4 regions of the Dermacoccus sp. Ellin185 genome follow, and region 2 is predicted to be linked to each of the others. Evidence: riboswitches for the same ligand, from Rfam matches in the RefSeq annotation. Region 2 holds a riboswitch; each other region holds the start of a gene.

Region 1 (5,033 bases), on a different contig from region 2:
CAAGAAGGCTCCTGCAGCCCCCGAGAAATCGTCGGGCATGCTCGACTCGACGGCCAACACCCTGGCGCAGCACCTCATCTCGGTGGGCATCGGGGGCGTGGCGACGTTCAAGTCGGCCCGCGCCGTCGCCGACGAGGCGATGAAGAAGGCGGGCTCCAAGGAAGCGGCGATGGACGACGTCGTCGCATCACACACGAAGCTCGCGGGCGCGAACGGCTTCCTCACCAACCTCGGCGGTTTCGTCACGCTCCCCGTGGCACTGCCCGCGAACGTCATCGGTTTCTACACCGTCGCGACGCGCATGGTCGCGGCAATCGCCGCCATCAACGGTCACGACGTCGACGACCCAGCCGTGCGCTCGGCGATCCTGCTCGACCTCATCGGTGCGGACGCGACGCAGGTCCTCAAGGGCCTCGGCCCGATGACGGGTGGCGTCGCGACGAACGTCGCCACGCGCAAGCTGCCGCCGGCGGCGCTCGCCGTCGTGAACAAGTCAGTTGCGTTCCGTCTCGGCTCGCAGGTGGGGCGTCGCTTCCTCACGCGCATTCCGCGCCTCATCCCCGTGGCGGGCGGCTTCATCGGTGGCGGCCTCGATGTCGTCCTCATCCGCAAGATCGCCCAGTCGGCGCGTCGCGACTTCGTCGCGCAGATCCCGCCGTCAGCCTGACGTCGCCCTGATTCCACCCCGAACGCCACTCGTCTTCGACGGGTGGCGTTCGGCGTGTCCGGGCCGGTTCGGCGATGTGTCGTCCGTGCGCATCAACGGGCTTCCGGGCGACGATCTGACGGGCCCCGAACCCCCGCCTGGCCTTGCTCGAACGGCCCACTCACCCACAGGTGTGACGGCTACGGCCCGTTTCGCGGCCCGCAGGATGCCTCGTCCACAGGTTTGTGGCTCGTGGTCAGCGCGCGGGTGGCGTCATGGGTTTCGCTGGGGGCATGAAGACAACAACACGACTCAAGGGCCTCAGCGCCCTGGTGGCAGCCCTTCCCGATCTCGTCGGCTCCGAGAGGGCGGGCGCCGTCATCGTCCTGTTCGAACGTGACGGTGCGCTCGCGGGGGTGCTCGGCTGGGCGGACGATGCGTGCGACGGGGAGACGGCGCACATGCTCGACGTCGTCGCTGAGCGGCGCGCGACGATGGGTGCGCAGGCCGCCATCGCCATCGCCTATCGCTGCGAGCCGGGCCGCGTCGACATCGCGGCCCTCGCGAAACGCATCGAGCGCCGCGTGCCGCTGCACCACGTCCTCGGTGCCAGCGACGAGCACTGGTGGGCCATCGAATGCGAGCTCGGCTGCTGTGACGGCGCGATCCACGAGATCCCGTCCCTGTCAGAGCAGACCCGCGAGCAGCTTCGCGACGTCCGCCGCGGCGGCGAGGCCATGGCCGCCACCGCGCGCCCCGTTCCCAGCGTCGTCGACGTCCGAGCCGCCTGGGCACGGTTGTGCGACGTCCCCGACACCGCGTCGGGCACCCGGCGACGCTCCCGCAGCGCCGACCTGCAGGTGCTCGCCGACGCTGTCGTCGACGGCCCGACGCGCGATGAGATCCTCCTGTGCGTCGCACCCGAACTGTTTCGTCTGCTGAGCCCGGGCACGCCGCTCGGCGAGCCTGGCCCGCTGATGACGAGCGCGTGCCTGCGAACTTGGCTGCCGCTCGTGCCGCGCCACGGCCGCGCCGCGTGGAAGGCCCTCGAGGCCGCCGCGACCTGGCGCGAAGGCGACCTGCGGGGAGCCGGTGCGTGCGCCGCGGCGTCGCTGCGCATCGGGCGGACGTCATTGGGGCAACTGCTGCGCGACATCACAGGCACGGGGTTGTCGTACGAGCAGGCCGTCGGTGCGCTCCACACGAAGGCTCGGCAGAGTTCCGTCGCCTGACGAGCGTGCCGGTTGTGGGAGCGCGCCACATCGTGGACGTCGCCGCGCGGGCGATGGAAGCCGCGGGCAGGGCCGCCTACTCTGTCGCAGGTCAAGAGTTTCAGCGACACAAGCCCCGGCTTGCTGAGCGGCAACCCTCCCTCGCGGCGGGGTGCCCCGGGTGACGACAGGGCCGCCCGTGGGCGGCAAGCGCGAGAGGTGGGTTGCGACCCACCTCGGAATCGAGGACGTCATGGTTTCGCACCGTCGCCTCGCCGTGGCCGACCCCGCGGCGCCCCTCACCGACGACGGGTTCAACCCGCACGCACGTGCCGTCCACATCGGCACCCTGACGCTGGAGAACGGCGCCGCCCTGCCCGACGTCGTCATGACGTACGAGTGCTGGGGCGAGCTGAACGACGACGCGAGCAACGCCGTCCTCGTCGAGCACGCCCTGACCGGAGACTCGCACGTCGTCGGGCCGGTCGGCCCCGGGCAGCCGACGGCGGGGTGGTGGCCTGGTCTCATCGGCCCCGGCGCGCCCCTCGACACCGACGAGCTGTTCGTCGTGGCGATCAACGTGCTCGGCGGCTGTCGCGGCAGCACGGGCCCCATGTCGCTCGCACCAGACGGCCGGGTGTGGGGCGGGCGCTTCCCACACGTCAGCGTCAGGGATCAGGCGCGCGCCGAGGCGCGGGTCGCCGACGCTCTCGGCATCGCGCGCTTCCACACCGTCATCGGCGGCTCCTTCGGCGGGATGCGCGCCGCGGAGTGGGTGGCGACCTTCCCGCATCGGGTGCAGCGCGCCCTCGTCGTCGCGAGCTGCGCGGCGGCGGGCGCCGACCAGATCGCGTGGGGGCACACGCAGGTGCGGGCAATCGAAGCTGACCCGGATTTCCGGGGTGGCGGCTACCTCGAGCAGGGCGTCTTCCCGACGTCGGGGCTCGGGCTCGCCCGCCAGATCGCGCACACCTCCTACCGCAGCGCGCACGAGTTGCAGGAGCGGTTCGGACGCGAGTCGCAGGGAGCGGACCGCACGCTCGACGGCGGCCTGTTCGCCGTCGAGAGCTATCTCGAGCACCACGCCGCGAAACTCGTCGCGCGGTTCGACGCCATGAGTTATGTGCGGCTCACGCAGGCGATGGCGACGCACGACGTCGGCCGCGGCCGCGGCGGCATCGAGCCTGCGCTTCGGGTGTTCGGGGGTGAGCTCGTCGTCGCCGCGGTCGACTCCGATCGGCTGTTCCCGGTCAGTGCCTCCGCCGACATCGTCCGGGCTCACGGGCGCGGACGGCTGCGTCTCATCCACTCGCCGCACGGTCACGACGGTTTCCTCATCGAAGCCGACCAGATCGCGGCGCTCGTGCGCGAGGTCATCGCCCGGCCGCTCACGGCCGAGGCGGGCCGCGTCCGTCCCGTGGCGTGACGGCGGACGCTCGCGGCACCTCGGGTAGCGTGTGAGCCGATCGCCACAGTCGCAGAACAGGGGTTGCGCATGTCCGTCGTCGTCAGTTTCGCTCCGGGCCCGGAGGGTGAGGCCGCGGTGGCCGAGGCCGTGCGTCAGTCGAGTGTGCTGGGGCGCCCGCTCGTACTCGTCTCGACCGTCCCGAGCGACGACGCGCGCGCTGCCGCGCAGGAGAGTGCGGACGCGGTCGGCGGCCGCGTCGTGCAGGTGGAGGAGGGCCAGGACGCGGTCGAGGTGATCCTCGACGAGGTGGCCGAACTCGACCCGGCGCTGCTCGTCATCGGGCTGCGTCGCCGCACGCCCGTCGGCAAGCTGATCCTCGGTTCGAGCGCTCAGCGGCTGCTGCTCGACGCGCCGTGCCCCGTCCTCGCGGTCAAGCCCACAGCGCACTGATCTCGCGCTGCTCCCAACCCCGGCCTAACGCGCTTGCGTCAGGTCGGGAACACCCGCGCACGCAGGGGCGTTGAACCCCGTGATTCTGCGGTTCTCGACCCAGAGTTCTATAATGGTGAAAGAAGCGACGCGGGGGATCGAATCAGGCACCACGGTGCCAGGCGAGCTCAGGTGAGTCTCGGGCAACCGGCTCTCGTCGGATCCCGCCCCCGTGGTTCGTCTCTTCCCTCGTACGAAGCGCTCGGCGCGCGATTGCGCCTGCCCGATGCGTTGTGCACTCTCGGAAGGTAGTTGGTGACCTCAGTGTCCGAAACGGCTCAGACCCCCGCGCTTCCCGCGGACATCGACCATCCCGCGGTCATTGCTCTGTTCGAGCAGGGGCGCGCGAGCGGCACGGTCGACAGCGTGGTGCTGAAGACCGCCCTCGAAGAAGCGAAGATCTCCATGGCCAAGCAGAAGGCGGTGCTGAAGGCGCTGGGGGCCGAGGGCATCGAGATCGTGCTCGACGAGGTTCACGCGGCCCAGGCCGTCGCCACGACGACCGGGCGCAAGAGCGCGGCGAAGAAGTCGACTGCCAAGAAGACGGCGACGAAGACCGCTGCCGCGAAGAAGACCACCGCGGCCAAGACGACGACCGCGAAGAAGGCTGCCGTCAAGAAGACGGCGGCGAAGAAGGCCGTAGAGGCGGAGACCGACGCCGAGCTCGACGAGAACGTCACCGCCGACGAGGCGAGTGAGGCCCCCGCGAAGAAGGCGGCCGCCAAGAAGACCACCGCCAAGAAGGCGACGGCGAAGAAGGCCACCGCGGTCAAGTCGACGACCGCGAAGAAGACCACCGCCAAGAAAGCATCCGCTGGCGAGCCGGACGAGGTCGTCGCCGAGGACGTCGAGATCGACGACGTCGTCGTGACGGACGTCGAGGCAGGCGCCGAGGAGGTCGACGAGGCGAAGAAGCCCGCCGGCGAGGCCGAAGACGAGAAGGGCGGCTTCGTCCTGCGTCCGGGTGACGAGGATGACGCGCCGGCCCAGCAGGTCGTGACGGCGGGTGCGACGGCCGACCCGGTCAAGGACTACCTCAAGCAGATCGGCAAGGTCGCCCTGCTCAACGCCGAGCAGGAGGTCGAGCTCGCGAAGCGCATCGAGGCCGGCCTGTTCGCCGAGCAGAAGCTCGAGTCGGGCGTCAAGATGGACATGAAGCTCAAGCGCGAGCTGTGGTGGATCGCCTCGGACGGCAAGAACGCGAAGAACCACCTCCTCGAGGCCAACCTGCGTCTCGTCGTGTCGCTGGCCAAGCGTTACACGGGTCGCGGCATGCTCT
Region 2 (5,033 bases):
ACCGAAGCCTCGCCGACGTCCTTCGCGGCCTGGGTGATCTCGGGCGCGGTGATCGGATTACCGCCCAAGCCTATCGAGTTCACCCACGTCGCGGCCTTCTCGGCCGTCCCACCCGTCACGCCGGCGGGGGCGTTGATGACGAAGTACAGGTGCTGGTCGATGATGGCCGCCGCGATGAGCGCCATGATGGCGACGAACGACTCGACGAGCATCGAGCCGTACCCGATGAGTCGCGCCTGGCTCTCCTTCTGGATGAGCTTCGGCGTCGTGCCCGACGAGATGAGCGCGTGGAAGCCGGACAACGCGCCGCACGCGATCGTGATGAACAGGAACGGGAACAGCGAACCCGCGAAGACGGGACCGTTGCCGTGCTTGCCGAACGACGTGATCGCGGGGATGTCGATCGCCGGACGCGCGGTGATGATGCCGAGCGCGAGCAGGACGATCGTGCCGACCTTCATGAACGTCGACAGATAGTCACGCGGCGCGAGCAGCAGCCAGACCGGCAGGACGGCCGCGGCGAACCCGTAGACGATGAGGCACCAGGCGAGCGCCGTCGGAGACAGCGTGAACATGTCCTTGCCCCAGGCCGTCTCGGCGACCCAGCCGCCGGAGACGATCGCGAGCAGCAGGAGCGCGACCCCGATGAGCGACACCTCGGTGACCGACCCCGGACGCAGGAAGCGCAGGTAGCAGCCCATGAACAGGGCGATCGGGATCGTCATCGCGATCGAGAACACACCCCACGGCGACTCGGCGAGCGCGTTGACGACGACGAGGCCGAGCACCGCGATGAGGATGACCATGATCGTCATGACGGCGAGCATCGCCGCCCAACCACCGACGGGGCCGAGCGTGTCGCGCGCCATCTGGCCGATGCTGCGGCCGCCACGGCGCGTCGAGATGGCGAGCACCATGTAGTCCTGCACGGCGCCCGCGAAGATGACGCCGAAGATGATCCACATCGTGCCCGGCAGGTAACCCATCTGCGCGGCGAGCACGGGGCCGACGAGGGGGCCGGCGCCGGCGATGGCGGCGAAGTGGTGGCCGAACAGGACGCGACGGTCCGTCGGCATGTAGTCCTGGCCGTTCTCGAACTGCTCCGCCGGCGTCGCGATGTCGTCGCGCGGCTGCACGACCTTGTACGCGATGAGACGGCTGTAGAGCATGTAGCCGATGACGTAGCTGCCGACGGCCGCGAACACGAACCAGATGGCGTTGACGTGCTCACCGCGGACGAAGGCGACCATCGTCCAGCCGATGGCGGCGACGATCGCCGCGACGGCGATCATGATCTTCTGCCGCCCGGTGATGGTGCGAGGGGGTTCGACCGCGACGGGGGGCAACCCCGGATCGCGGTCGAGGGTGTCGAGACGTGACGCCGCCACGGTGACCTCCTGGTAGTGCTGGTGGCCATGACGGCCGCTGTGAGTAAGGCCACACTAGGGGTCTACCCGTGGGTACGGAGTCTCTACTCGCGGACCGAGAAAATCACATCCCGGTCACGACGTCGGCGGATGGGTTGGGGGCCGGGCTCGGATGGAGATTGGGGTTCGGCCGGGCCGCCCTACACCGTGCCCTTCTGCGGTTCCTGCCCCCGTCTGCGATTCTCGGTCACATTCGCAGCCGACGTAGGCGCCGTCAGGCCGTCGGGCCCTGCGGCCACGGCGGCGAGCCGAACCAGTAGCGACGCGTCTCGCCCGGAAACGCGGGGTGGGAGCGGACGTCCTCGAACTGCCCGCCGCACTTCTCGATGACGGCGCGTGACGCCGGATTCTCGGTGCTGCAGCACACCAGCACCTGCTCGATGCCGAGCGCCCGCGCCTCGTCGAGACCGAGCATCAACGCGCCCTTGGCGACGCCCCGCCCACGAGCGCTGGGACGCACCGAGTAGCCGATGTGACCGATCGCCTCATAGAGCACCTCGGTGAGGGTGTGACGCAGGGCCAGAAATCCGACGATGTCGCCCTCCCCCGCCCGCGGGCCGTCCAACACCCAGAAATAGCTGCAGTGCACGAATCCCTCAGGCGGCGGGACGGTCGTATCGCCCTGGCGCGCACGATCGGCGAGGTAGGCGTCGAACCCGGCGCGCGACGTGTCGACGATGTCGTCGCGACGATAGCCCGTGCCGTCCTTCGGCGACGCGCCGAACTCGTCGAACGCGCCCCTCCAGTCGTCGTAGCGAGCGGCGTCGGGCCTGATGAGCGTCAGCATCCCGTCATTCCATCACCGTGCGACGCCCCCGGCGACTGATTTTCCCGACGGCCGGCTGGACGAATGTGCACGCAAACCGCCGATGGGGACAGGATTCGCCGATGTGGACGGGATTCGCGAAGGGGGACGAAAATCGCAGTGGGGTACATGACGACGTGGTGCGGGCCCCAGAGACCCGCACCGCGTCATGTCAGTTCGCACCGTCAGGCGGCCGCGCCACCCGTCAGCCCGTTGACGCCGACGGGCTTGTCGCCCCCGACCGTCACACGCCTCATGGCGCGCGGGCCGAGGTTGGCGTCGACGTAGTCGCGGTTGGCGTAGTGCGACGTCGCACGGTTGTCCCAGATGCCGACGTCGCCGGGCGCCCAGCGGTGACGGATCGTGTGCTCGGGCTGCGTCAGGTGCGCATACAGCGCGTCGAGGATCGCCCGCGACTCGGCCTGCGACACGCCGACGACGTGGGAGGTGAAACCGGGGTTGACGAACAGCCCACGCCGTCCCGTCTCGGGATGGACGCGCACGACGGGGTGCTCGACGACGGGCAGCTCGGTGACGACCTTGCCGTTCCATTCCTGCCCACCATGCTTGCGCAGGTACGCGCCCCATTCGCGGTTGCCGTCGTGGGCGGCGATGAGCTGGTCGACGAGGCCGCGGAACGGCTTCGACAGCGAGTCGTACGCCGCCTGAGCGTCGGCCCAGGAGGTGTCGCCGCCGTAGTCGGGCAGCGTCACGGCGCGCAGGATGCTGATGGCCGGCGGCTCCTTCATGAACGTGACGTCCGTGTGCCACTCGTCGGAGAACGAGAACTCGGGGTCGGAGGAGTCGATCGAGTAGATCTCCTTGCGCTCGTGCGTGCTCGCGACGGGGTGACCCGCCGTCAGCTCACCGAGCAGGTTGCCGAGGCGCACCTGCGCGTCGTCGTCGAACGCGTCCTGACCGCGGAAGAAGAGCACCTTGTGCGCGAGCAGCGCGCGGCGCAGGTCGAACGCTATCGCGTCGTCGACCTGCGCGAGGTCGACGCCGTGGACGATTGCGCCGAACGCCGGGCCGAGGCGTTCGATGCGCAGCCCGGGCGTCGCGACGGTGCCGCCGTGGCGCGCCGCTGCGCCGCTCGCGGAGTCGACGTTCGTGTCGGGCGTGGTGTCGAGGAGTGTCATGGCAGACCCTTCGTTGCGCTTGCCGCCGCGTCGGTCGACGGGCGGCCGGGTCGTTACTCGGGGCACCCCGGCGCACCGTGTGCGTTCGCATGGGGGTTGCCGCCCGGCCAGCCGAGACTTCGCGCCGGGGCTCGTGACCCACGCATAACGTAGCACTCACCTATTCAAAATAGCGAGTTATGCAAAGGGGCTGCCCGGGCACCGGACGCGCCTTCGGGTTCCAACCACGCCCGGCACCGTGCGCGGCATCACGACACGGCTGCTACGGGGCGAGTCAGTGCTCGCGATCCGCCATCTCACCCGCCGTCGCTGGCCCGGGGCGATGCCCGGCACACGACAGCGGCCGACGACCTCGTCGAGGTCGTCGGCCGTCACCGTGCGCGCAACAGGTCAACCCTGCCGACGCGACGCCCAGTGCGAGCCCAGCGGGTAGCCGCCGTTGTCGCCGTTGTCGGTCGTCTTCGTGGCGAGCACCTGGTGCAGGTGCAGCCAGCCCTCCTCGAACCCGAGGCGTGAACCGGCCATGTAGATGCCCCACACCTGCGCGGTCGGCAGGCCCGCCTCGGCGACGCAGAAATCCCAGTTCGCCTCGAGGTTGCGGCACCAGTCGCGCAGCGTCAGGGCGTACGACAGGCGCAGGTTCTCGTCATGCTGAACCTCGAAACCGGCGTCGTGGCACCCACTGATGAGCCGCCCCGGCGAGGCGAGCTCGCCGTCGGGGAAGACATAGCGATCGGTGAACGGCTCCGGCTTGGCCGATGCCGAGTCGTCGCGACGCGTGATGCAGTGGTTGAGCAGGCGGCCACCGTCGCGCAGCTTCGAGTGCAGGAACGAGAAGTAGTTGGCGTAGTTCTTCACGCCGATGTGCTCCGTGAGGCCGATCGAGCTGACGGCGTCGAAGCCCGTCTCGGTGACGTCGCGGTAGTCGCCGTGGCGGATCTCGACGAGGCCCTCGAGGCCCGCCTCACGCACGGCGCGCTGACCCCACTCGGCCTGTTCCTTGCTCAGGGTGACGCCTATGACGTGGACGCCGCGCTCGCGAGCGGCGTGCATCGCCATGCCGCCCCAGCCGCAGCCGACGTCGAGCAGCCGTTGGCCGGGCTGCAGGTCGAGCTTGTCGGCGACGAGGGCGAACTTGCGCTCCTGCGCTTCCTCGAGGGTGTCGTCCAGCGTGTCGAACACGGCGCACGTGTAGGCCATCGACTCACCGAGCACCTTCTCGTAGAACGCGTTCGAGACGTCGTAGTGGTGCTTGATCGAGTCGGCGGCGCGGCCCACCGGGTTCACCTTGGCGAGGTGGCGCTTCCAGCGGGGCTCGTTCTCGACCTCGGGCAGCGGCGGGTGGACGAACGCCTTCGGCCCCAGCTGTTTGACGACGGGCGCGAGCGCCGACGCAACGCCCTTCGGCGTCAGCTGCTTCGTGCGCACGTCACGCTTGATGCGGCTGAACACCTCGTAGGGGTCACCAGGGTGGAAACCGGTGCCGGTCAGCGTGCCCGTCAGATAGGCGCGGGCGAGGCCGAGATCGCCAGGGGCGCTGAGGAGGTAGCGCAGCCCCTCCTCGCTCTCGACACGCACGGCGATGTCGCTGTCACGCGGGCCGATGTCGGTGCCGTCGTACGCCGTGATGCGGAAGGGCAACGGCTCCTCCAACACGGCCTG
Region 3 (5,033 bases), on a different contig from region 2:
AGGATGCCGCCTGCGCCGCGCACCGCGGTCGAATCCCCTGTCGACGGACGCCCGCCGACGAGGTGGGCGATCCCCGTCGAGCCGAGCGCGAGGATCGTCAGCCCGATCGTCATGCGGTTGGTCGGCTGGTGCCCCCGCGGGTGGCGGAACATGTGGATGGCCATGCCGGTGAGGACGACGGGCAGGACGTAGGCGATGACGCCGAACGTGCCGGCCGCGACGGCGTGGACGACGTCCCCGAACATGCCGGGCAGCCCCCACCACTCCCGCGCAGCGACGACGATGCCGAGGGCGAGGAGGGCGAAACCGAGCCCGTCGCGACGGTGTTCGGGTTCGAGGTCAGAAGCGGCGGCGCCGACGCGGCGGACGGTGCCGCCGGCGACGTGCGAAACACCCATCCACGCGCCACGAGCAGCGCGACCGGACGCGGAGGGACGCGCTTCAGCAGCCCCTCGCGACGAGCCGGTCTTGCGCGCGGGTGCATTCTTCGTCGTGCCGCCCGAACGTGGTGCGCTCGACTTCGGCGGGGTCGTGCGGGCGCGCGTCGTCGAGGCCGCAGATGCGCCGGCCGGGCGCGAGCTCTTGGCGCGCGGCTGCGAAGAGGCCTTCTTCGCGACGAGGACGCTGTCGTTCGCTGGTCTGTTTCGGGTCGCCACCCCGCAAGGCTAGTGGGGGTTCCGGCCGTTTTCGCGGACCCACGCCGTGACACGGGTCCAATGGTGACGGCGGGTCGGCTCGACACCTTCGAATCCGCGTCCCGACGCGCTGGCGCGTTGACGCGCTCGCATCCGACAGCGCCCTGACCCGTGTCGGAGGCGCCGCCAGCTGCCCGGGGGACCACGGGCATCCCCACCGCGAGACGCCGACTCTTGCGCGCGGCGCTCGCCATCCGCGATCCCACAGGTGATCTCACGATGCGAACCTCTGGCCGCACGTCGGTGGACGCGGCGGAGGGCCGGGTGCGAGCGTTCACGTAGGTCATGAGTTCCAGCGCACAGCCCCGGCTTGCTGGACGGCAACCCTCCACCGCGGTGGGGTGCTCCGGGTGACGACCTGGCCGCCACCAGCACCGGTGTCGGCAAGCGCGGGCCGAGCCATCTGGCGACGGCGAGGCCCCTGATTCGAGGAGCCTCGATGCCCCGTTCTGCCATTCTCTCGATCCTTGACTCCGACGCGCGCCGCCACGCTGCGAGCCACACGACCCGCCCCGCTCACGCCGTAACCCCCGGGACTCCCGTCGCGGACCCCGAGCGTCACCACACCCAGCCCGCGCACCCCGGCGGGTCCCGTCGCGAGACGCCCACGGCTACCTATCATCGCGCGGACGCGCCGCAGCAGGCCAATGCCGCCCTGGCCACGATCGGCGCCGATCTCGGCGTCGCGACGCTCGACGGGCGCGTCGTCGAGCACGCGAACTTCGACCACGGCGCGACGGCTCCCGCGCTGCAGGCCGCCGCGCGGGCCGTCGACACGACCCTGCGCACGTACGGTTCGGTGCATCGCGGTGCGGGACGGGCGTCGCAGCTGACGACCCGGTGGTACGAGGAGGCTCGGCAGGAGGTCGCCGCGTTCGTCGGCGCGCGCGAGGACGACGTCACCGTCTTCACGCGCAACACCTCGGACGCGCTCAACCTGTTGGCCCACTGTCTGCCGCAACAGACGCAGGTCTTCGTGTTCCGCTCGATGCACCACGCGGCGCTGCTGCCGTGGGCGGACGAGCGGACGACGCGGCTGCCGATCCCTCACTCTCACGCCGAGGCTGAGGGCTACCTCGACGTCGCTCTGGCGGAATTCCGCGCCCACAACGATGCTCCCGTGTTGGTCCTCATCACCGGCGCCTGCAACGTGACGGGCGAGGTGTGGCCCATCGAGCGCCTCGCCGCCGTCGCCCGCCGGCATGAGGCGCGGACGGCTCTCGACGCCGCGCAGCTCGCCCCGCACCGCCGCGTCGACATCGACGCCTGGGGCATCGACTACGTCGCTCTGTCCGGCCACAAGGCCTACGCGCCGTACGGTTCAGGAGCCCTCGTCGGGCGCCGCGACTGGCTCGACACCGCCCCTCCGTACTTCCGCGCCGGCGGCGCGAGCCACCGCGTCAGCGGAGATGCGTCAGGCGCCGGCGACGTCGCCTGGGCGCCCGCGCCCGCACGCCACGAGGGCGGCACCCCGAACGCGGTCGGGGCCATCGCGCTCGCGGCCGCAGCCTCGACGCTGTCCGCGCAGCGCGGCGAAGCCGAGGCGCGCGAGGAGAAGATCCACGCCATCGTCCGCGACGGTCTCGCCTCGATCGACGGCGTGAGGATCGTCGAACTCTTCGACGAGCAGAATGCCGCGGACGCTCACCTCGACGATGGCGCGCCAAGGCGGAATGCGAGCGACAACGTCGGCGTCACGACGTTCACCGTCGCCGGGTACGACCCGACGCTCGTCGCTCAGGTGCTCGCAGACGAGCACGGCATCGCTGTGCGCGACGGGCGATTCTGCGCTCACCTGCTCTGCGACGCGCGCCTCGGCGAGGGCGCGACGGCAGTGCGCGCCTCGATCGGTCTCGCAACGACGACAGAGCACGCACGACGCCTCGTCGACGCCGTGCGTGCTCTCGTCACCCATGGGCCCGCCTTCGACTACACCCACACCCCGGGCCTCGGGTGGAGCCCCGTCACCGACCGACGAGACCTCTCAGAGCCCCGCCCCTGGTGAGGAGAACGAGTGGCGGTGGGCCCCAGCGAGGGGCTCACCGCCGCATTTCGTCAGATACGGGATGCCGACGCGGTGGCTCCTGTCGAAGGGTCCGCTCGCGCGCTGATGCGAGTTTTTGACCACGCTCAATAGCAAACCTCGAAGTCTATTTCGAATCCGGTTGCACCCCAACGGATGAAGGGTGCGACGCGTCACAGGGTCGCACCCTTCATTCATCCGAGATGGACAGTCAGAGGCGATCTCAGCCGCCTCGCACAACCCCCTGACATACCCCCCGAGGTCTCAGGCGTCGATGACCACCGGGATGATCATCGGTCGGCGGCGCAGCTTACCGCCGACGAAACCGCCGACTGCGCGGCGGATGACCTGCTGCAGTTGGCGACTGTCCTTGACACCCTTGTTGCGCGCCTCGAGCAGCGCCTGCTCGATCTTCGGCCGGACGCGGTCGAACACCTCGTCGCCCTCGGCGAAGCCGCGCGTGCGGATGTCGGGGCCGGCGAGGATCGCGCCCGTCTTCGCGTCGCGCACGACGATGACGGTGACGAAGCCCTCGTCACGCAGGATGCGACGGTCCTTGAGCATGTCCTCGTCGGTCGTACCGACGAGCGAACCGTCGACGTAGACGTACCCGACCGGCACCGCGCCCGTGATGGCAGCCTTGCCGTTGACGAGGTCGACGACGACGCCGTTCTCCGCGAGCAGCACCTGGTCGCTCGGCACACCCGTCGCGGCGGCGAGCTTGCCGTTGGCGACGAGGTGACGCCACTCGCCGTGGATCGGCATGACGTTCTTCGGCTTGACGACGTTGTAGCAGTACAGCAGCTCGCCGGCGGAGGCGTGGCCCGAGACGTGCACCATCGCGTTGCCCTTGTGCACGACATTGGCGCCGAGACGCATGAGGCCGTTGATGAGGCCGTAGACGGCGTTCTCGTTGCCCGGGATGAGCGAGCTCGCCATGAGGATGGTGTCGCCCTCCCCCACGTCGATACGGTGGTCGCGGTTCGCCATGCGCGCGAGCGCCGCCATCGGCTCACCCTGCGAGCCGGTGCAGATGAGCACCTGCTTGTCCTCGGGCATCTGCTCGAGCTTCTTGATGTCGACGAGCACGTTGTCGGGCACCTTCAGGTAGCCGAGGTCGGCGGCGATCGTCATGTTGCGCACCATCGAGCGCCCGACCATCGCGACCTTGCGCCCGTGGGCCTCGGCGGCGTCGAGCACCTGCTGCACGCGGTGCACGTGCGAGGAGAAGCAGGCGACGATGATGCGTCGCTCCGCCTTCTCGAAGACGCGCTCGATCGCGGGCGTGATGTCCTTCTCCGGCGTCGTGAAGCCGGGCACCTCGGCGTTCGTCGAGTCGGTGAGGAACAGGTCGACGCCCTCCTCACCGAGCCGCGCGAACGCGCGCAGGTCGGTGATGCGGCCGTCGAGCGGAAGCTGGTCCATCTTGAAGTCGCCGGTGCACAGCAGGTTGCCTGCGGGCGTGCGGACGAAGACGGCGAGCGCGTCGGGGATCGAGTGGTTGACGGCGACGAACTCGCAGTCGAACGGGCCGATCTTCTCGAGCTGGCCCTCCTTCACCGCCATCGTGTACGGGCGGATGCGGTGCTCCTTGAGCTTCGCCTCGATGAGCGCGAGCGTCAGCGTCGAGCCGATGAGCGGGATGTCGTTCTTCATGCGCAGCAGGTACGGCACCGCGCCGATGTGGTCCTCGTGACCGTGCGTCAAAACGATGGCCTCGATGTCGTCGAGGCGATCCTTGAGGTAGTCGAAGTCGGGCAGGATGAGATCGACGCCCGGGTGATCCTCGGGGAAGAGGACACCACAGTCGATGATGAGCAGGCGTCCGCCGTACTCGACGACCGTCATGTTGCGGCCGACCTCGCCGAGACCGCCGAGCGCGATGACGCGCGCACCGTTCTTCGCCAGCGCGGGCGGCGGGCCGAGTTCGAGCGAACTCTCCATCACAGCAGCCCCGCCTTCGTCAGGCCGTCACGCAGGACGGCGTACATCGCCTCGTCCGCGGGCAGCAGCGGCAGGCGGATGGCGTCGGAGTCGATGACGCCCTGCTCCTTGAGGGCGGCCTTCACCATGATGGCGCCCTGGGAGGTGTTCATCAGCGCGTCGATCGCGGGGATGAGCTTGGTGTGGATGGCGCGCGCCGTCGCGAGGTCGCCCGCGTCGACAGCGTCGATCATCGCGCGGAACTCGTTGCCGGCCACGTGGCCGACGACGGAGACGACGCCGACGGCGCCGAGCGCGAGCCACGCGAGGTTGACGACGTCGTCGCCCGAGTACCACAGCAGGTCGGTCTCGTCCATGAGCTTCGTCGCCTC
Region 4 (5,033 bases), on a different contig from region 2:
GACGGCGGCCCACGTCACGGCCCAGTCGTAGCGGCGGTAACCGTAGGACAGGGCGAAGTCACCGATGCCGCCGCCGCCCATGGCGCCGACGACGGCCGTCATGTCGATGACCGCGACGAGCGCGAACGTGTAGCCGAGGATCAGCGGCGCCAGCGCCTCGGGGATGAGCACGGTGCGGATGATGCGCCACGGACTCGCCCCCATCGCTTGCGCCGCCTCGATGACGCCGGGGTCGACGCTCACGAGGTTCTGCTCGACGATGCGGCTGATGCCGAAGGTCGAGGCGATCGTCAGCGGGAAGATCATCGACTTCGCACCGATCGTCGAGCCCGTGACGGCGAGCGTCAGCGGCCCGAGAGCGGCGGCGAAGATGATGAACGGGATCGGTCGGATGATGTTGACGAGAACGTTGAGCACCGTGTGCAGAACTCGGTTCTCGAGGATGCCGCCGCGTCGTGTGGTGTTGAGCAGCACGCCGAGGGCGAGGCCGAGCAGGCCGCCCATGATGATCGTCGCGCCGACCATGAGCAGCGTCTCGCCCACCGCGGTGACGATCGTGGGGCGCAGCGCCTCCCAATCGGTTGCGGGCATCATGCGGCGACCTCCTCGACGTCGGCGGCGAGACGCAGTTCGTCGAGCACGGTGGTGACGGCGGCGTCGTCGCCGCGCAGGGCGAGCGTCAACGTCGTCAGGGTGTCGTCCTTGAGCGGTGTGAGGCCGCCGTGCACGATCTCCGGTTCGACGCCGTGTGCGGACATGCCGGCCAGGACACGGCCGAACTCGCGCGGGTCGTGAACCGTCAGCGTCGCGAGGCGCCCGTCGTGGGCAGCGCGCAGCCGGGCGCTCTCGCGTGCGTCGGGCACGTTGCGCAGGGTGGCGTCGACGAGGCGGCGCGTCGCGTCCGCCTTCGGCGCGCCGAGGACGTCGACGGTGCGCCCGGACTCGACGATGCGGCCGGCCTCGAGGACGACGACGGCGTCGGCGAGTTCACGCACGACGTCCATCTCGTGGGTGATGACGACGATCGTCACGCCGAGCTCGTCGTTGACGCGGCGCAGCAGCGCGAGGACGTCCTTCGTCGTGTCGGGGTCGAGCGCGGACGTGGACTCGTCGGCGAGCAGGATCTCCGGGTTCGTCGCGAGCGCACGGGCGATGCCGACGCGCTGCTTCTGCCCGCCGGAGAGCTCGTCGGGGTAGGCCCACGCCTTCTCGGTGAGCCCGACGAAGCTGAGCAGCTCGGTGATGCGCGCCTCCTGGCGCGCCTTGTCCCAGTCGGCGACCTCGAGGGGGTAGGCGACGTTGGCGTACACCGTGCGCGAGCGGATGAGGTTGAACTGCTGGAACACCATGCCGATGCGACCGCGCAGCTCGCGCACCTGCTTCGCGGACAGCGACGCGAGGTCGACGCCGTCGATCTCGACGTGGCCGCGCGTCGGCGTCTCCAGGCCGTTGATGAGACGGACGAGGGTGCTCTTGCCGGCGCCGGAGAAACCGATGACGGCGACGATGCGTCCGCGCTCCACCTGCGTCGTGATGCCGTCGAGAGCCGTCACCTGGTTCTTGCCGCGGGTGAACGTCTTGCCGACATCGTGGAAGGCGACGGCGGGCGGGGTGTCACTCGCCGGCGCGGCGGCCTTCGTCAGTGTGGGGGAGGGGCCCGTCACTTCGATCCCTTCGCCTTGATCTGGGCCTCGAGCTTCGCGAGGATGCCCTGCACGTCGGAGGCGGAGTTGTTCACGAGGACGCTCGTGCCCTTCGTGCGCTCCTCGATGAGCTTCTCGACGCTCGGGTCGTGGTAGGCCTTGACGAACTTGGCGTAGTCGGCGTTGTCCTTGTCCGCGGCGCGCGCGACGACGACGTTGATGTACGGCTTCGACGAGGCCGCATGCGGGTCGTCCTTGAACAGGGCCTTGCTCGGGTCGAGCTTCGCATCCGCGGCGAAGTTGTTGTTGACGATCGCGCCGTCGACGGACGGCAGCGCAGCGGCGGTCTGCTCGGCGTTGACCGCTGTGACGGTGACCTTCGAGGCGCCGGCGTCGATGTCGGCCGGGGTCGACAGCGAGGTGCCACCACCCTTGAGCTTCAGCAGTCCGGCGCTCTGCAGCAGCAGCAAGGCGCGTGCCTGGTTCGTCGGATCGTTGGGGATGGCGATCTTGCCGCCCTGGGGGAACTGGCCGACGCTCGTGTGCTTCTTCGAGTACAGCGCCAGCGGGACGATGTACGTCGCCCCGATGGGCGTGAGGTTCTGCTTCGCCTTGGTGTTGTAGTCGGCGAGGAATTGCAGGTGCTGGAACTGGTTGAGGTCGACCTGGCCCTCGGAGAGCGCGGGGTTGGCCTGGGTGTAATCAGAGAAGTTGACCGGCTCGATGTCGAGGCCGTACTTGTCCTTGCCCACCTTGACGAGCTGGTTCCAGTACGGGTCCGACGCCTCCGTCGTGCCCACCTTGAGGTGGGTCAGCTTGTCGTCACTGCTCCCGCCGAACACCTTGGCCCCGATGCCGGCGGCCAGCGCGACGACGAGGACGCCTGCGCCGATCGCGACGTACTTGCCGGTGTTGTTCTTCGGTTTCGGGGGCAGGGCGCTCGCGCCGTTCTCGGCGCTCGTGGCGTCATGCGTGGACGAGGCGGGCGTCGAGGTCTCGTCGGCGGGGGTGTGCTTGTCGGTCATGATCTCTCCTGGTGAGGCGGCAAGGATGCGAATGCGCGGAGCTGGCGCGGGTGCGCGGAGTCAGCGTGAAGGCGGGGGCGCCGGGGTGGGGCGCGGTGTCGTGCGGGGCATGCCTTTCGGGGCCTGGGCAGCGCAACGGAAGGCTCACGAGGATGCCGTCACGTTGGGTGCCGAGCGTGCTTGCCGCGTGGTCGACGCGGCCGGGTCATCACCTGGAGCACCCCGCCACGCGTGTGAGGGTTGCCGTCCGACCAGCCAGGGCTTTGCATCGGATCTCTTGACCAGCAGCGAGATTAGAGCCGCGCACGACAAAGCGTCAAGTTGTGGCACTGGAGATGAGACGTGGGCGAACATTGTGACGTGCGACATCCGGGGTGGCTGATGCGGCGTCTTTCGCCGTCGAGGCTCGGGTGAGTGATTTCTTCACACCGCTTGGACGATCGTCTAGGTGGGTGATGAGTGTGACGTCGGTCACGCGCCGAGGGCCCCGGCGTCGTGTTCGACGACGCCCCACCCGGGCAGCACTTCGGTGGCGTCCTGACCCAGCCGGACGCCACGTGCTCGGCTGGTTCGAGCGTGCGGGCGGTCTTCCGCGGCGGCCACCCGAAGAATGACTTCCGCACGAGGGGCACGTTCGTCAAGGTGCAGCGTCAGGTCGGCTCGTCGTGGGTCGACGTCCGACGACCACGACTGGGACACCTCGTACGTCTGGTCGCGCGAGGGCGTCTCGTACTCGCGATGCACCGTGGAGTGGCGCATACGTCGCGGCACGCCCGCGGGCACGTATCGCCTCGTGCAGCAGGGCAACTGGAAGAACGGGTGCAACGGCAAGGTCAGTGCCCATACCGGAACGAGCCGGGCCTTCCAGGTGCGCTGAGACGGCCGGTGCGCCGCGGTGGCCGGTTGATTGGCCGCCGGCTCAGCGGCCGCCGTGCATGTCGTCGTCAGCGTGGCGGGAGGACGTCCGTCTGCGCGGGCAGGTCGGCGACGCCGACGGGGCACGTGACGCCCTTGAAGCCGTGGTTGCAGTAGCCGCCCGGGTGCTTGGACAGGTACTGCTGGTGGTACAGCTCCGCCGGCCAGAAGGGGCCCGCCTCGTCGGCCGGGCGCATCTCGGTCGTGATGGCGCCGCGGCCCGCGTCGTCGAGTGCCTCCTGGAAGAGCGCGGACGTCTCGCGGGCAGCGCGCTCCTGCTGCGGCGTCGTCCAGTAGATCGCCGAGCGGTACTGCGTGCCGACGTCGTTGCCCTGCCGGTTCGCGGTCGTCGGGTCGTGGTTCTCCCAGAACGCCTTGAGAAGCTCGCGTTCGGACACGCGCGACGGGTCGTAGGCCACCATGACCGTCTCGGTGTGGCCCGTGCCGCCGCCACAGACGTCCTCGTACGTCGGCTCGGTGGCGTGGCCGCCCATGTACCCGACGGCCGTGGTGACGACGCCCGGAATCTTCCAGAAGATGCGTTCGGCGCCCCAGAAGCAGCCCATCGCGACGTACAGGGTCGCCGAGCCGTCGGGCAGTTCGGAGAACATCGGCACGTCGAGGACGTCGTGCAGGTCGCTCGCCTCGGGCGTTCGGGTGTGCTTTCGAGTGAACATGAGGTGCCTTTCCTTCGGGTTCCGAGACAACACCGCCGGCGGTCGAGGCATTCCGGCCCGAGCCTCCGCCGGCATGAACGGGTTGTCGCGCGATCCAGGCGGACGCGCCGAAAAACCGGTTGCGTACGCAGCTGGTGCTGAGTGCAATGTCGCCATGCGCATTCGTCAGATCGGCCCGTCCGACCCGCTGTTCGACACCTGGGCGCAGGTCTTCATGACGGTGGGCCACGAGCAGTGGGGCAAGCACACGACCGCCTACCCCGCCGACGAGCTGCGCGCCATGTGGGGCAAGGAATCCGAGACGCGTCATGCGTTCGTCGCCGTCGAGGGGGAAGCCTCATACGACGACGACGCCGTTGGGGGAGCAGCCGACATCCAGGATGATGGCGTGGACACAGCGGCTGGCGTCGTCGGTGCCGCCGAGCTCGTCCTGCCGCGCCGCGACAACACCCACCTCGCGTTTCTCCACCTCGACGTGCTGGCTCCCGCGCGACGACGGGGTGTCGGCTCGGCGCTGCTCTCAGCCGCGGAGGAGATCATGCAGGACGAGGGACGTACGACGGTCCTCGTCGAGACGCAGACGCCCGTCGGCCAGCCTGACGCCGGGGGCGCCTTCCTCGCTGCCCGCGGGTTCGCCCAGGCCCAGACGTGCGTGCGCAACGCTCAGCGTCTGCCGGTCAGCGACGCCGTCGCCGCACAGATGCGTGCCGCCCTCGCGTTCGACGACGAGTATGTCGTCGAGACGGCCGTCGACGACCTCCCGTCGCAGTGGC

The links. A riboswitch is a leader RNA that binds a small molecule or an ion and turns the genes downstream of it on or off. The one in region 2 is predicted to bind S-adenosylmethionine.
Region 1: it holds a riboswitch for S-adenosylmethionine, as region 2 does, so the genes downstream of both, HMPREF0321_RS11515 (homoserine O-acetyltransferase) here and HMPREF0321_RS12930 (TauD/TfdA family dioxygenase) in region 2, are expected to answer to the same signal.
Region 3: it holds a riboswitch for S-adenosylmethionine, as region 2 does, so the genes downstream of both, HMPREF0321_RS10635 (aminotransferase class V-fold PLP-dependent enzyme) here and HMPREF0321_RS12930 (TauD/TfdA family dioxygenase) in region 2, are expected to answer to the same signal.
Region 4: it holds a riboswitch for S-adenosylmethionine, as region 2 does, so the genes downstream of both, HMPREF0321_RS03215 (MetQ/NlpA family ABC transporter substrate-binding protein) here and HMPREF0321_RS12930 (TauD/TfdA family dioxygenase) in region 2, are expected to answer to the same signal.

The regions. Positions count from the first base shown of each region.
Region 1 is NZ_AEIQ01000099.1:83,576-88,608, reverse strand. Features, by position in the region: gene HMPREF0321_RS11525 (EcsC family protein) at 1-667, shown strand, start outside; gene HMPREF0321_RS11520 (hypothetical protein) at 940-1,878, shown strand; SAM riboswitch class IV at 1,968-2,076, shown strand; gene HMPREF0321_RS11515 (homoserine O-acetyltransferase) at 2,111-3,283, shown strand; gene HMPREF0321_RS11510 (universal stress protein) at 3,353-3,715, shown strand; gene HMPREF0321_RS11505 (RNA polymerase sigma factor) at 4,010-5,033, shown strand, end outside.
Region 2 is NZ_AEIQ01000115.1:101,014-106,046, forward strand. Features, by position in the region: gene HMPREF0321_RS12920 (carbon starvation CstA family protein) at 1-1,388, opposite strand, end outside; gene HMPREF0321_RS12925 (GNAT family N-acetyltransferase) at 1,642-2,214, opposite strand; gene HMPREF0321_RS12930 (TauD/TfdA family dioxygenase) at 2,418-3,371, opposite strand; SAM riboswitch class IV at 3,382-3,510, opposite strand; gene HMPREF0321_RS12935 (cyclopropane-fatty-acyl-phospholipid synthase family protein) at 3,762-5,033, opposite strand, start outside.
Region 3 is NZ_AEIQ01000095.1:514-5,546, forward strand. Features, by position in the region: partial or broken gene HMPREF0321_RS10625 (DNA translocase FtsK 4TM domain-containing protein) at 1-398, opposite strand, end outside; gene HMPREF0321_RS10630 (hypothetical protein) at 469-669, shown strand; SAM riboswitch class IV at 977-1,091, shown strand; gene HMPREF0321_RS10635 (aminotransferase class V-fold PLP-dependent enzyme) at 1,135-2,700, shown strand; gene HMPREF0321_RS10640 (ribonuclease J) at 2,983-4,662, opposite strand; gene dapA (4-hydroxy-tetrahydrodipicolinate synthase) at 4,662-5,033, opposite strand, start outside.
Region 4 is NZ_AEIQ01000043.1:35,059-40,091, reverse strand. Features, by position in the region: gene HMPREF0321_RS03225 (methionine ABC transporter permease) at 1-594, opposite strand, end outside; gene HMPREF0321_RS03220 (methionine ABC transporter ATP-binding protein) at 591-1,664, opposite strand; gene HMPREF0321_RS03215 (MetQ/NlpA family ABC transporter substrate-binding protein) at 1,661-2,668, opposite strand; SAM riboswitch class IV at 2,840-2,951, opposite strand; partial or broken gene HMPREF0321_RS15330 (neutral/alkaline non-lysosomal ceramidase C-terminal domain-containing protein) at 3,164-3,545, shown strand; gene msrA (peptide-methionine (S)-S-oxide reductase MsrA) at 3,613-4,260, opposite strand; gene HMPREF0321_RS03200 (GNAT family N-acetyltransferase) at 4,415-5,033, shown strand, end outside.